2 regions of the Plantactinospora sp. CNZ320 genome follow, and region 1 is predicted to be linked to the other one. Evidence: riboswitches for the same ligand, from Rfam matches in the RefSeq annotation. Region 1 holds a riboswitch; the other holds the start of a gene.
The links. A riboswitch is a leader RNA that binds a small molecule or an ion and turns the genes downstream of it on or off. The one in region 1 is predicted to bind S-adenosylmethionine.
Positions count from the first base shown of each region.

Region 2: another riboswitch for S-adenosylmethionine. It lies ahead of CLT71_RS00815 (ABC transporter substrate-binding protein); the one in region 1 lies ahead of thrC (threonine synthase).

Region 1 covers NZ_PJMP01000001.1:5,660,218-5,664,683, forward strand. Annotated here, with positions in the region: gene CLT71_RS25285 (ABC transporter permease) at 1-361, shown strand, start outside; gene CLT71_RS25290 (oxidoreductase) at 535-1,425, shown strand; gene CLT71_RS25295 (DUF6295 family protein) at 1,474-1,752, opposite strand; gene CLT71_RS25300 (dienelactone hydrolase family protein) at 1,842-2,585, opposite strand; SAM riboswitch class I at 2,766-2,882, shown strand; gene thrC (threonine synthase) at 2,896-4,191, shown strand.
Region 2 covers NZ_PJMP01000001.1:193,786-198,251, forward strand. Annotated here, with positions in the region: gene CLT71_RS00810 (amino acid ABC transporter permease) at 1-628, opposite strand, end outside; gene CLT71_RS00815 (ABC transporter substrate-binding protein) at 711-1,592, opposite strand; SAM riboswitch class I at 1,853-1,944, opposite strand; gene CLT71_RS00820 (BNR repeat-containing protein) at 2,027-4,466, opposite strand, start outside.

The DNA of each region.
Region 1 (4,466 bases):
GGCGGAGCGGTGGCTGGCGCTGCTCTGCGGGGCGTTGCTCGCCGCGCTGGCCTTCAACGCGCTCTATCTGCTGCTCGCCACCCTGGTGCAGGACTTCCAGCGGTTCACCGTGCTGGTGAACGTGCTGGCCCCGGTGCTGCTCTTCGCCAGCCCGTCGTTCTATCCGATCGAGAATCTCGGGCCGGTGCAGCGGGTCCTCGCCGCCGTCAACCCGGTCACCTACGGGGTCACCGCGCTGCGGGAGGCGCTGCTGAGCGGGTTCGCCGCCGCCTGGCCGTACTTCCTGCTGCTCGGGGTGATCGGCGTGGTCGCGGTGCTGGGGGTGGGCCGGGCCCTGGTGCGGCAGTCCCGGGCGCTCTGACCCGAAGGTGCCCTTCTCACCCATAGTCGCATGAGGGGCCGGACGAATTTGCAGGTGGTGCCCTGTCCCGCCGGTGACGGAGCCGCCTAGTCTTCGGCACCGTGCCGACCATCGTCCACAGGGGTGGATGGTCGGCCGACCACGGGTGGACAGAGCACGAGGAGGCGTTTCCGATGACGGATTCCGGCGAAATCAACGCGGCGTCCGCCGGCACCTGGCGGCTCGGCGACCTGACGGTCAACCGGATCGGCTTCGGCGCGATGCGGCTGACCCGGAACGCCGACGGCGGGCCGAGCGACCGGGACCGTGCGGTGGCGGTGCTCCGCCGGGCCGTCGAACTCGGGGTGAACCACATCGACACCGCCGCGTTCTACTTCTCGGCGCTGCGGTCGGCCAACGAGTTGATCAACCGGGCGCTGGCGCCGTACCCGGACGATCTGGTCATCGCCACAAAGGTCGGACCGGGTCGGGACCCGTCGGGTGAGTGGCTGCCGCCGGCCCGGCCGGAGCAGTTGCGCGGCCAGGTCGAGGAGAACCTCCGGCAGCTCGGCCGGGACCATCTCGACCTGGTGAACCTCCGGGTGCACGGCCCCGACCCGATCGCGGAGCGGTTCGGCGTACTGGCCGAGCTGCGCGAGGCCGGGCTGATCCGGCACCTGGGCGTCTCCAACATCCGGCCGGAGCAGCTCGCCGAGGCGCAGGAGATCGCGCCGGTGGTCTGCGTGCAGAACCCGTACGGGGTCGACTACCGGCGTACCGCCGACGACCTCGTGCGGATCTGTGGTGAGCAGGGCATCGCCTTCGTGCCGTTCTTCGCGATCGCCGGTGCGGGCCGGGAGGCGGGTGTGACCGCCGGCGGTGACGGCGATGCCGAGCTGCGGGCGGTGGCGGAGGTGCACAGCGCGACTGTCGCGCAGGTCCGGCTCGCCTGGACGTTGCACCGTGGCCCGCACGTGCTGGCGATCCCGGGTACCGGCAATCCGGAGCACCTGGTCGCGAACGTGGCCGCGGGCGGCCTGCGGCTCAGCCCGGACGAGCTGGCCCGGCTCGACGCGACCGGCTGAGCGCCCGGCCCCTGGGCGGGTGCGGCGGCGGCCCTTGAAAGAGCCGGGTCAGACGTTCTGGTCGCGGCTGGCCAGCCCGGCCGGCGCGGCGGCCAGGGCGGCCTGGATCGCCTCGACCAGGGCGAGCGCCGACTCCTCGGTCAGCTCGACCGCGACCCGCGCCCCCGGGCCGGCGGCCGGGTTCAGGAAGTCGATGTTGAGGGTGTGTGCGTACGGCGCGTGTGTCGGATGGTCGACATAGACGCAGGTGCGGGTGACCGGGAACCAGCCGCCGGCACCCTTGCCGCTGCCGTCGATCTCGCGCTGCACCGTGACGTACGTGCACATGCCGGCCTCCTCGGACTCGGACGGACAGGACTCGGACTGACGGACAGGACTCGGACTGACGCGACCCGGACCCGGACGGGATCGGCCGGTCAGGCGTTCAGGTAGCGGTCGAAGAAGTCCCGGACCCGTTGCCACCCCTGGGTCGCGGCCAGCGGTCGGTAGCCGGGCCGGTCGACGGCGAAGAAGCCGTGCCCGGCATCGGCGAAGGTGTGGAACTCGTGCGGCTTGCCGAGCCGGGTCAGCTCCCGGGACAGCTCGTCCATCTGGGCCGGCGCCGGATAGCGGTCCTCGGCACCGAAGAGGCCGAGCAGCGGGCAGGAGAGCCGGTCCGCCTGGTCGAGCAGCGGCCGCACCGCCAGCGGGAAGTCCTCCGGTGGGTCGCCGACCACGAACGCGCCGTAGCAGTCGACGGCGGCGTCCAGCGGCAGCCGGGTGGCGGCCAGGAACGCCTGCCGGCCACCGGAGCAGTACCCGATCACCCCGACCCTGCCGTTCGAGGCCGGCAGTCCGCGCAGGTGGTCGGCCGCGCCGCCGACGTCGCCGATCAGCCGGTCGTCAGGTACCCCACCGGCGGCCCGGGCCGCCGCCGCCGCGTCGTCGGGGCTGGCGCCGGGCGCCTCCCGGGAGTACAGGTTGGGACAGATCGCCGCGAAGCCGTAGCTGGCCAGTCGACGGGTGATCTCCTTGGTCGCCTCGTCGTAACCGGGCATGTGGTGGATCACCACCACCCCGCCGTGCGGTGTGTCGCCGAGGGGCTGGGCCAGGTACGCCTCGATCTCGTCGCCGCCCGCCCCGGTGATCCGGACCGTTCCGGCCTGCATCGCGTCCCGCAACGTCCCGCTCCCGTCCTGCCCGGCCGGATCGTGCGCGCCGGCCGTACCCGAATGTCGTTAGCTTGGACAACTATTTCAGCCGGCGGCCGGCGGCGGACCGGTGCCGGGATCTTCCTCACACCGGAAACAGACCCGGGACACCGGCCCGCGCTGCCCGTAGACTGTCGGGCACAACTTCATACCTCATCCAGAGGGGCTGAGGGATACGGCCCGAAGACGCCCCGGCAACCACTCCACGGCGGAGCAGGTGCCAAATCCGTCCCCGCCGCGCGGTGCGGCGCCAGGGAAAGATGAGAGGACGGCTATCGCCATGACGTCGATCATCGACGCGACCCCCAGCCAGACCAGCCCGGTGGCACCGAATCCCGCCCGTGTCCTCGTCTGTCGGGGTTGTGGCGCCGAATACCCGTTGATCGCGCAGCACGCCTGTTACGAGTGTTTCGGCCCGCTGGAGGTCGGCTACGACGCCGCGACCCTGGCCCGGGTCACCCGGGCGGACATCGAGGCCGGCCCGGACAACCTCTGGCGGTACGCCGCACTGCTGCCGACCGGCCAGGACCCGGCCGCCCGGGTCACCGTCGACCCGGGGCTGACCCCGCTGGTCCCGGCCGCCGCCCTCGCCGCCGAACTGGGCATCAGGGCGCCGCTCTGGGTCAAGGACGACAGCGCCAACCCCACCCACTCGTTCAAGGACCGGGTGGTGTCGGTGGCGCTGACCGCCGCCCGCGGGCTCGGCTTCACCCGGTTCGCCTGCGCCTCGACCGGCAACCTGGCGAACTCGGTCGCCGCGCACGCGGCCCGGGCCGGGGTGCCGTCGATCGTCTTCATCCCCGGTGACCTGGAGCAGGGCAAGGTGGTGACCACCGCCGTCTACGGCGGCGACGTGGTCGCCATCGACGGCTCGTACGACGACGTCAACCGGCTCTGTGGCGAGCTGGTCGAGACCGACGAGTTCGCCGACACCGCGTTCGTCAACGTGAACGTCCGGCCGTACTACGCCGAGGGCTCCAAGACGCTCGGCTACGAGGTGGCCGAGCAGTTGGGGTGGCGGATTCCCGAGCAGGTGGTCGTCCCGATGGCCAGTGGCGAACTGCTCACCAAGATCGACAAAGCGTTCAGCGAGCTTGTCGAGATCGGACTGGTCGAGGCGCCGGCGAACGGCTGGAAGGTCTTCGGCGCCCAGTCGGCCGGCTGCAACCCGATCGCCGTCGCGCTGCACTCCGACACCGACGTGATCACCCCGGTCCGGCCGACCGGGATCGCCAAGTCGCTCAACATCGGCGACCCGGCCGCCGGGCTCTACGCCCTGGAGGCGGTGCGCCGTACCGGTGGCTGGATGGACTACGCCGACGACGACGAGATCCGCGCCGCCATCCGCCAGTTGGCCCGGACCACAGGCGTCTTCGCCGAGACGGCCGGCGGGGTGACCGTGGCCGTACTCGGCAAGCTGGTGGCGAGCGGCCGGCTGGACCCGGACGCCGAGACGGTCGTCTACAACACCGGCGAGGGGCTCAAGACCCTGGATGCGGTGGCGGCACAGGTCGGTCCGACGTACCGGATCAGGCCGTCGCTGCGGGCGGTCCGCGACGCCGGCCTGCTCGGCTGAATTTCCGGGAAGAAATTTTCGGCATCTGCCCGAAGCGTGCTCGGGCAGATGCACGTGCAACTTGCAGGTGGAATCGTTCCAGTCCACCGACCGGGTCGCCTGCCCGGCGGTACGAATGCGTTGCGTAGCTGCTCTTTTGCCACCCGTGACGAAAACACGCGGAAGAGGGCTTGACGACTGCATCTGCACGACGCAAGATGCTCCGTGCGGGAGGACGCACCGCCGTAGACTTTCAAAGCTCTTACGACCCAGCGCCGGAGGCGTTGTGCGGGCGT
Region 2 (4,466 bases), 5.5 Mb from region 1:
TTCCGGCGAGCAGCAGTGCGGACTCGTTGCCGGTGTTCGCCGCGTAGTCCTGGCCGATCCGGAACAGTTCCCGCTGGCTGGCCACCAGGCCGAGGAAGTAGACCAGGCTGGAGTCCTTGATCAGTGCGATGAGCTGGTTGACCCAGGCCGGCAGGACCCGGCGTACGCCCTGCGGGATGATCACCAGGCGCATGGCGGCACCGTGCGACAGGCCCAGCGCCCGGGTCGCCTCCAGTTGGCTGGCCTCCACGCTCTGGATGCCGGACCGGAAGATCTCCCCGATGTACGCCGCCGCGATCAGCGACAGCGCCAGGATGCCCAGCGGATAGGGGTTGGGTCCCCACCAGGCGAGCCCGAGCGGCGCCAGCCCGACCCCGATCAGCAGGATGGTGACGGCGGCCGGCAGTCCCCGGAACACGTCGGTGTAGATCCGGGCCGGCCAGCGCAGCCACCGGGTCCGGGCCAGCCCGGCCATCGCCAGCAGCATGCCGAGCAGCGTTCCCAGGATCGCCGAGAGCAGCGCCAGCAGCAGCGTGTTCGGCAGCCCGACCGTGAGCATCTCGGGCAGCGCCTCGCGCATCGACTCCCAGTCGAAGAACGTCTCCCACAGTGTCGCCAGGGTCTCCATCGCCTCACCTGTCTCGGTTCCGCCAGCCGTCGGCCGGCCGCGCGGGGCGGCCGGCCGACGGCTGTCTGAGGTGCTCGCCGGGTCAGCTCGCCGGGGTGGCGGCCGGGCTCGTCGGACCGGCCTTGACCGGCGGGTACGTCACAGTGCCGCTGCCCGGCTTGAACGTCTCTGGTATCGGCCGCCCGGGGTAGTACTGCTCCTGGAGGCGGGTCCAGGTGCCGTCCTCGATCACCTGGTCGAGTGCGGAGTTCAGCGCCTCGCGCAGCGGGTCGGCGCCCTTGGCCACAGCGAACGCGGTCGGCGCCGAGCTGAGCTGCTTCTCGGCCAGTACGATCTTGCCGCCACTCTCCTGTGCGGACTTCTCACCGATCTCGGCGGGCGCGATCCAGGCGTCGGCGGTCTTCGCCTTGAGCTGGTTGATCGCGCCGTTGTAGTCGGGTACCCGGACCGGGTCGAGGCCCTCCTTGGTGGCGTAGTCGTCCTGCACGGTGCCCTGCACCACGACCACCCGCTTGCCCTTCAACTCGGCGAAACTCCTGATCGGCGAGCCGGCCGGTACGTCGAGTCCGAAGTAGCCGAAGTCGTACCCGTTGGTGAAGTCGACGGTCTTCCGCCGCGCCTCGGTGATGGTGATCGACGACGAGCCGGCGTCGAACTTGTGGTTGTTCACCTGGGCGAGCAGCGCGGAGAACTCGGTGCCGACGAACTCCACCCGGAGCCCGAGCTTGCCGGCGACGGCGGTCATCAGGTCGTTGTCGAAGCCGGTGAACTTTCCGTCCTTGAGGAAGACGTTCGGCGGGGCGTCGGTCAGGGTGCCCACCCGCAGGGTCCCGGGTTGCAGCAGGTCGTACGGGTTGTCGGCGGTGTCGCCCGACGACGAGCCGCCGCAGGCGGCGACCGCGCCGAGCAGGGTGACGGCGGCGACCCCGGCGAGGAGGCGGGTGGCAAGAGTTTTAATACGCATTGTGCTGAAACTCCATGAAATATCCGGCGACGGCGTGCCGAAGGACCACCCCGACCGGTCAGGTCAAGGGCAGCGGGGAACGGCGTCGCTCAGGGGGTGCTGACGAGATGGTCGGAATGCCGCCGACCGGCGGTCGCGGTCAGGCCGAGGCCCGACAGAGCATGGTGCTGGTCCGGCAGAGGTCGACGTGTCGACGCCACCGGTGCCAGGTGACATGCAGCCGGCTCGTCCGCCCGGCTCGGATGCTGCGCACTTCGGAACCTCCATCGGTCCTGGCGGTAGCACCCGCACCCACGGTGGGGGGTTGCTGCGACGTCGACGAGCCAGGTCTCTCGGTCGCTCTGGATGGCCGCCGATCAGCATACTCAACCGGAGCACCGACATTCCAACTGGTCAGGGCCTCGATCGCTGTGGCGCTCGCCACCCGTCAGCGGTTACGGGGTGGCCGTCAGCACGTACACCCGCAAGGGCTGGGGCGGTGGGGTCTGCTCCGGCGGGCGGGGCTGATCCTGATTGGCCGGCAGGCTCTCCCAGCGCAGCGCGTACGTCCGGTCGCCGGACTGGGAGGCCGCCAGGCGAACCTGCATGCCCGGGAACGGCGAACGCACCCGGGTCACCTCCGCCGGCAGCGGGGGTTCCGGTACGTCGGCGACCACCGCCATCGAACTCGGCTCGACGACCAGTGACCGCCGGGCGCCGTGGCAGGAGTAGGGAATCCGGAGCTTCCCGTCCGGCAGGGTTGTCGGGTTGCCGTGCAACTGGGCGGTGAACTGTGGCAGCGAACCGCCGCCGCCGATCTCCCACCGACCGGTCCAGTTGGTCAGTTGGGTGACCTGCCAGTCGCCGGGGCCGTTCGGGCGGGCCGCGAAGAGTTGGTGCCCGAGCGCGGAGTCGTACTTCAGGTAGGTCAGCACGATCCGGTTGTCGCGGTCCAGTCCCAGCTTCAGGTTGCCGTTGACCGCACCGCTGTACGTCGGCACCGCGTCGACCCCCTCGACGCTGTGGTACGTCGCCGGCAGCGGAATCGGCCGGCCGGTGCTGTCCTCCCAGCGCACCAGGTCACGACTGCGCAGGTACGAAGGCATGCTCGAACTACCCGCGTCCGGCGTGTCACGCCACATGACGGCCATGTGCCAGAAGCCGTCCCCGCCCCGGACCGGCCCCTCGGGGTACGCGTTGCGCTCCTCCCCGTCGATGAACGGGGTCGACAGCAGGCTCGACCAACTCCGAGTGGCCGGGTCGTACCTGTTGTAGTAGTTGACGCCGGCGCCGCTGCCGCCGTTGCGGTAGCTGAAGAGCAGGTCTCCGTTGGTGTTCTGGAGGAATCGGGGATAGGTGACCGAGTTCTCGCGCTCGGCGGACACCATGGTCGGCACCCGGACCAGGGTCGAGACATCCCCGGCGACGGTGGTCCGGAAATACACCAGCGGAACGTCGTGCATGTTGCCGGACACATGCAGGTGCCCGGTGCTGTCCAGCGCCATCGTCACCGAGTTGTGGCTGTCCCAGCCGAGGACCGAGTCCAGCCGCCGGTAGGTCCAGGTGGTGGAATCCAACGCCCGGCGGGCGACCGTCATCCGGCGGTCACCGTCGTAGTAGGCCACGTACTGGTGGCTGCCCGTGGTCAGCGTCGACTGCTCCACCGGGTGCCCGCCCCAGGTCTGCCCGACGTCGACCACCTGGGCCACGGTCCGGTTCCCGCCGGGCAGCACGTAGTCGCCGGGCGTGGTCGGCGCGCAGTTCAACGGGCCCGGATCGGCTGGCGGGCTGGCCGGCAGCAGGCTGGTCTCCACCCCGAAGCTCCGGAGTCCGACCGCACCCGCCTGCGAGTACAGTCCCGCCCGGCCGCCCGAGAGCAGGTCCCGGAACCGCAGTCCGACGTACCGCTCGACGGCGGCCCGGCCGCTCGGCGCGCCCTCGACATGCACGGTGACGTGCACGCCGGTACCCCGATTCCTGGACTCCACCTCGACGGCGAGGGCGGTTCCCGGTGCCGCTGGTATCGGCTCGGCGGCCAGCAGCGCGTCGGAGGCCGCCGACGACGACCTGGTCATCCGGACCACCTGCCAGAGCGCCTGGCTCCCGTCGCCGAGCGACTGGCCGATCCGCAGCACGTAGTAGGTCTGGGTGCCGTCGCCGTGGTCGGTTACGTTGAACGCGAGGCCGGTCCAGGACCGGTAGCCGAGGGCGGGCTTCGGAAGGGTGAGCGAGCCCCGGAGGACGAAGCCGGCGCCCAGGGTGGTCCCGGGGTGGTAGATCAGGCGTTCCTCGGTGCCCGACGGTACGGCGACGCCGCCCCGGAGGTTCCAGGCGCCCCGGGCGCCGTGCCAGCCGTTGCCGACCGAACCGTCGGCCCGCTCGAAGCCGTCGTGGAACGCGCGGTAGCCGGGGCCGGTCGTCGCCGTCACCGTGAAGTGCCGCAGGCCGATGCCGCCGCTCTGCGAGTAGAGCCCCACGTTGCCGCCGGAGAGCCGGTCCGCCACGCGCAGCCGGACAATCCGCTCCACCTCGGCGGCGCCGGCCACCCGGACCCGCACGGCCGACCCGCCGGACACCGCCGTCAGTCGCAGGTCGAGCACCGTTCCCGGCAGGGCGGCCAGGTCGCCCTCGGCGAGCAGCGACGGTTCCGTCGCCGGGGCGGAGCGGCCGATCCGGACCAGTTGCCAGCGGGCCCGGCTGCCGTCGGTGCCGCTCTGCCCGATCCGCAGCGCGTAGAACGACTGCGTACCGTCGCCGTGGTCTTTCACCTGCGCGGCGATCCCGGCCCAGCGCCGGGCGGTCGGCGCCGGAGACGGCAGGGCGAGCGACGTCGTCACGTCGAAACTGTCGGCGAGGAAGAGCGCGGGGCGGGCCAACACCTGCTCGCTGCTGCCG